Regions from separate parts of the Neobacillus terrisolis genome, predicted to be linked through region 1. Evidence: riboswitches for the same ligand, from Rfam matches in the RefSeq annotation. Region 1 holds a riboswitch; the other holds the start of a gene.

The links. Region 1 has a riboswitch for lysine ahead of ACI48O_RS15145 (amino acid permease). Riboswitches for the same ligand answer to the same signal wherever they lie in the genome.
Region 2: another riboswitch for lysine. It lies ahead of ACI48O_RS09795 (transporter substrate-binding domain-containing protein); the one in region 1 lies ahead of ACI48O_RS15145 (amino acid permease).

What each region holds. Positions count from the first base shown of each region.
Region 1 covers NZ_JBKFGH010000024.1:6,606-9,818, forward strand. The annotation lists gene ACI48O_RS15145 (amino acid permease) at 273-1,661, opposite strand; lysine riboswitch at 1,863-2,055, opposite strand; gene deoC (deoxyribose-phosphate aldolase) at 2,241-2,918, opposite strand; gene rbsK (ribokinase) at 2,915-3,213, opposite strand, start outside.
Region 2 covers NZ_JBKFGH010000013.1:263,052-266,264, reverse strand. The annotation lists gene ACI48O_RS09800 (amino acid ABC transporter permease) at 1-627, opposite strand, end outside; gene ACI48O_RS09795 (transporter substrate-binding domain-containing protein) at 688-1,527, opposite strand; lysine riboswitch at 1,703-1,884, opposite strand; gene yiaA (inner membrane protein YiaA) at 2,033-2,503, opposite strand; gene ACI48O_RS09785 (YpiB family protein) at 2,724-3,213, opposite strand, start outside.

The DNA of each region.
Region 1 (3,213 bases):
TTAATCACAACTAGGACTTAAGACGTAGACATAAACATTGTCTTCGGATTAGATCGGCCATTTCGGTCATTTTCCCCTCTACCAATTATTATATAAAAAAACCCATCCACTGCCTACAAATACCCCTTCCCCTTTATCGCATTAAAGAGGTGGGGGACTGTCCCCCGCCGCTTTAATGCGGTAAAGAAAAAAGACATCTGAGAAGCAGATGACTTTGCTCTGTTCTTAGATGTCTTTTATTGTTTACTCTTTTATTGTTAATGATAGATAACTTATTTTTTTAGCGTAGGCGTTAAATCGCACTCATGAAGAGGGATTACTTTTGTTTTCTTCACAAATTTATAGCCTAACCACACTGCAATAAACAATGGTAAGCCGATATATGAAACCATTACTCCGTACCAGTCAATTTTGTCACCTAAGAAGGCAGAATAGTTTTGACCTAAGACTACAAATGCACATAATACGAAGGCAAAAATCGGACCAAACGGGAACCACTTAGCACGGTAAGGAAGCTCACTTAAGCTGCGTCCTTGTAACGCAAAAGCTTTACGGAAACGATAGTGGCTGACCGCAATTCCTAACCATACAATAAATCCGGACATACCAGATGCGTTCAATAACCAGATATAAACCGCACCATCTCCCAGTAATGAACCAAAAAAGGCTACAAGTCCAACTGCTGCTGTGACAATCAAGGCATTAACAGGAACACCGCGTCCATCCACTTTCGCTAAAAACTTCGGTGCCTTTCCTTCCTTAGCCAAATTCCAAAGCATACGAGTAGATGCGTACATTCCTGAGTTACCCGCTGAAAGAACAGATGTTAAAATAACAGCATTCATCGCAGAAGCAGCAAACGCAAAACCAGCACGCTCAAAAATTAACGTAAACGGGCTCTTTGTTACATCGCCGCTTGCAAGGTCTTCCAGTGTAAATGGAATCAACATCCCAATTACAAAGATCGCTAAAATATAGAATAACAGAATTCGCCAAAATACTTGTTTGACTGCACGTGGAACATTACGTCCCGGATCTTCACTTTCCCCTGCTGCAACCCCAAGCAACTCAGTACCTTGGAACGAGAACCCGGCTACCATGAAGATACCAATCATCGTGAAAAATCCACCGTGGAATGGACCGTCACCTAAAGTAAAGTTTGAAAACCCTACCGCCTTACCAGTAAACACTCCAAAAATCATTAATAAACCAACAGATAAAAAGAGAATAATCGTAACAACTTTAATAAGTGCAAACCAGTATTCAGACTCACCAAAGCCTTTAACTGATAAATAATTCAAACCGAACATAACCGCTAAGAATACAGCACTCCACAAAAGTGAAGAGCTTTCCGGTAACCAGAATTTCACAATAAGTGCCCCGGCAACTAATTCTGCCGCAACCGTAATCGCCCAGTTATACCAATAATTCCAGCCAAGCGCAAACCCTAAAGCTGGATCAACAAATCTTGTTGCATACGTGCTAAATGAACCTGCTTCCGGCATGTACGCAGCCAATTCACCAAGACTTGTCATCAAGAAGTATACCATTACACCAATTATGGCATAGGCAAGTAATGCGCCTCCTGGCCCCGCTGTATGAATGGCAGATCCACTTGCTAAAAATAAACCAGTTCCGATGGCTCCACCAATCGAAATCATTGTTAAATGACGAGCTTGTAAACCACGCTGCAACTGTGGTTGTTCAGCTGGAGTTTCCGGCCTGACTAAAACACGTGCTGTTGAATTTCCTTGACTCATAAAAAAACTCCTTTTCATATTTGTAGGAAGGAGCGCAAAATTTCAATAAAAAAAGCCAACGAATTCTCGCGGGCAGTCTCTATTTAACCGCATCAAACCTTCCATGAAGATAGCTCAACACAAATGCACAAGGTTATGGCATTCGTGACAGTTCTGTTCCTATTCGGAAACAGCCCCAGCATTCGTTGTTAGAGACTCTAAGAATGCTTCGGCGATTTTCCCTTTCAAGTAAGTTCATCGATATCTCTATATCTCCGTTACTTTACTAATCAAAATCGCGACCTCTACCTCATCGGTTAGGATGAGGGCAAAAATATTATATTAATAGAACATCATAACTATAAAGTTTGCCGTAAAAAATGTCAATAACCTGATGTTTCCAGAGGAATTAAATCCATTTATTACTTTGATAAAATAACGACTCAAGGAATTTCCATAAGAAAAGGAAATCCTGTTTTAGGACTTCCCTTCTTATTAATATTAATAATTGCTTTCAACACTTCTATTACCGCTAACTATTCCAACCCCATTGCTCGTTCCAATCCGGTTAGCACCTGCTTTAATCATCACCTCAGCGTCTTTAATTGTCCGAACTCCACCAGAGGCTTTTACACCAATTTTTGTTCCAACAGTTTGGCGCATTAATTGTACATCTTCAATCGTTGCCCCACCTGTTCCAAAGCCTGTTGAGGTTTTTACAAAGTCAATTCCTGCCTGTTTAGCCAGTCGACAAACTTGAACGATCTCTTCCTTAGTTAAATAACAGGTCTCAAGAATAACTTTAATGATTAAATCTGGATGATCCTTTTTTAATTCAGCGAATTCTTGCATCTCAACCTCGATCGCCTCAAAGTTACCGTTTTTTAATTGAGCGATATTTAAAACGTAGTCAAGTTCCTCTGCACCCTCGGCAATGGCCTTTTTCGCTTCAAAAATCTTTACACTAGTATTGTTATAGCCAAGCGGGAACCCGATGACTGTACAAACTTTCACATCGCTTTCCGCTAGCTGACTACTGGCAAGTGACACATAATTCGGAGGAATACATACTGATGCAAATTGGTATTCCTTTGCTTCATTACAAAGTTGTATTACTTGAGCCGAAGTGGCAGTTGCCATTAATAATGTATGGTCAATAATTCTATTTATCCCGCTCATGTAATCAACAGACCTTTCTCTTTTAAAAAGTTTTCAACATCTTGTTTATATGGCATGGCTGGTGCGGTACCAATTTTTGTTACCGAAAGAGCCGCCACACTATTGGCATAAACCATTGCATCGACCACAGAATTCCCTTTACTTATTGCATGGGCAAATCCACCGTTAAAAGCATCTCCAGCACCGGTTGTATCAACAGCATCAACTTTAAATCCGGCTACTAACTTGCCTTTTTCAACGCCACTGTATAGGAATGCTCCCTTACTTCCCAAAGTAATAATAACGGTATCAACTC
Region 2 (3,213 bases), on a different contig from region 1:
ATAAATAATACAAGCAACAAAGAACGATTCAAAATATCTAAAGTTGTTGCCGGCAATCGATTTCGTTTGGAAGTATAGCTCTGAAACCGAGATAACGTTCAGAACCGACGTATCCTTAATATTGATAACAAACTCATTCCCTGTTGCTGGTAAAATATTACGGATAACCTGTGGAATGATGATTGTAAACATCGTTTGAAAATGGTTCATCCCGATCGCTTGCGCCGCTTCAAACTGCCCCTTATCAATGGAAACAATCCCGCCGCGGACAATTTCGGACATGTATGCCCCTGTGTTAATCGATACGATAAAGATGGCTGCGTAAAAGCGGTCCATATCATAGCCAAAGGCCAATGCCGAACCATAATATATAACCATCGCTTGCACAATCATCGGCGTGCCGCGGAAAAACTCAATATAGGCAAACAGAATCGCATTTATGATTTTTAAAAATATTTTCTTTATTCCTCGTTCAGGTATTGGAATCGTTCGGATTACCCCAATCAATAAACCAATGATTGAGCCAATGATGGTCCCAACGATGGCGATGACGAGTGTTATACCGGCTCCACGAAGAAACATTGGCCCATTTTCTGAGACAATTTTGATGATCCACTCTAAGCTCATTTTTATCCTCCTACATTTATGAAACCGAATGCATCACATACACTCGGTTTCATATCTTCCTTATTTCGCTGCCGGTTGATTCTTAATGGCATTGTCCATAATTTCTTGACGCTCTTCTTCAGATATTCCAGCTAAAATTTCGTTAATTTTTTTCGTAAAAGCACTACCTTTTGCCACACCAACTGCGATTGCTGTATCATCATCAGATGTTTTAAAGCCTTCGGTAAATTCTACCATCGCAAAGTTATCGTTTGCCGATGAAGCACTCACGCCTTCTGGACGTTCAGAAACATAGCCATCAATAACACCTGATTCAAGAGCAACGCGCATTGCCGGGAAGTTATCCATTGCCGGCTCTTTTTTCACACCTTTAATTTGATCGATAACGGAGTAGTGAAATGTGTTTAATTGGGCCGTGATTTTTGCGCCACTAAAATCTTGAATCGATTTAGCGCCTTCGTACTTTCCGCCTTTTTTCACAACCATAATTAAATCTGATTTATAGTAGTTGTCTGAGAAATCAATCGTCTCTTTACGCTCTGCTGTTGGTGACATACCTGCGATAATCGCATCGATTTTTCCAGAAGTTAATGATGGTACAAGTCCATCCCATTCCGTTTTCACAATAACTAACTCTTTTCCTAAACCTTCAGCAATTTTTTTAGCGATTTCAACATCATATCCGCCAGCATATTCCGCATTGCCGTCAATTTTCACTCCACCATTGGAATCATCCATTTGAGTCCAGTTGAAAGGGGCATATCCGGCTTCAAGACCCACTTTAAACGTATCCGCTTCTTTTTTTGAAGATTCACCTGATTTTTCAGAAGAACCACAGCCTGCTAATAGAATGATAGCTGCCAGAGACATAGCTAGTAATAATGATAATTTTTTCACCATAATGATACTCTCCTTTTTTAAAATAAATATAGTTTCCAAGCCTTAAAATATGTTTCGACTGCCTCGAAGCGAGTGTGCTAGTTCATTTCTACAGGTGCTTTTTATATACAAAAAAGACCTGAGCGATGAACTCAGGTCTTATATTTATAAGTAGCCCTAAATCCTCGTTTTTCCCAAATGAGATAGCACAACTCAATAAACCGGGAAGTTTATTGAGACAGTCCTGCAGTTCTTAACTGCAGACCCAGCCAGTAATATTGGAGATATTACAAGCTTCGGCGACATTTCCTTCTCCTTAGTATCATTGCCTCTCCGGCTCCACTAAAGACTGTTAAATATCGCGCCTCTACCCCACAAGCAAAAAGTGAGGTCTATTCAATTATTATTCTAATATATTCTAAAATAGATCATAATAACTGTCAAGGTGAACAGGGGGGGCTTGTGGGTGCAAGGGGACGGTTCTTGTGCACCTTTTGGTGCCACAAGAACCGTCCCCTTGTTTCACTTAATCTCGTTCTCTAGCACGCTGGGTATCGCGAATATTTTTTTGTACCGTTATGGCAGCAAATACACTAAGCACAAAGGCCATTCCATAAAACCCTTTTTCGCTTAATACAATACTTCCGGCATTATATAACCCGATTGCCATCAAGGAAATCGAAACAATCAATGCAAACCAGCTGATTCCATAATAAATGCTCGTAACCTGAATACCTTCTTCCTTATCCCGAACCGCTTTCTGCAATGACACCGCTGAATAAAGCCCGAACACTAAAACTGCAAAATAGTAGCCTTTTTCGTTCAGCTGCATCGCGGCATTAAATAAACCGATAAGATATGCCGCTACCCCAACAATCAGCGCTGCCCATGATGCCCCTTTAAAGGCAGCAGTCGGTTCTCCTTCTTTCCGTTCAACCTTCCGTCTTGGCTCTGTTTGTTTGTCTTTATCAAAGAACCCCTCATTTTCATTTGACACTGAAATTTCTCTCCCATCTCTTATTAAAAATAAAAATGGAGCACTACAGAAAGACTGAGCACTCCTCTCTAAACCTATTATATAAAAATTACCAACAAATAACAGGGATTTTTATTCATATTTTCCATTAAAAGTATCTTCAAAAAGAGTCGTCCTTGTTGTTTCGTCAACAACTTGAACACATGAGAACCGTCCCTGTGATTTCTTCCGGTTGAGGAAATCAAGGTAACGAAGGGGCCACACCTATGATTCTTTCGCTTTTTACATCAAGCTCCTTCAGCCTGCCTGTTAAGCTTTTAAATAATTCCTCATCTTTCTGATCCAGGGCTTCATCAATCTGTTTTTTAACAAGGGCTATCTCGTAATCTAGCGAAATTTTCTCAATAAGGTCGTTTACTTCTTTTTCATACTTCTGAAATTGAGCATACTGTTTAATATTTTCTATAGCGGGTTGTTCAATCAGTTGTAAATAACGGTAATTTTCCATCTTTCCTCTAAAATGAAAAATGAGATTCACTTTTTCTGAGGGATTCATCATCAAATCTCCAATCGCAGTCGGTACTTCCTCTGATTTACGTTGTTGAAAGTAATACACAAAACCAGGTTCATCCGAACCTACGCTTGAAATCACAATCGTTTTTCGATCAAGCATAATTTTCTCCGTGAACTGAGCATTTTCAAGTATATGGAAATGATGAATGATAAATTCT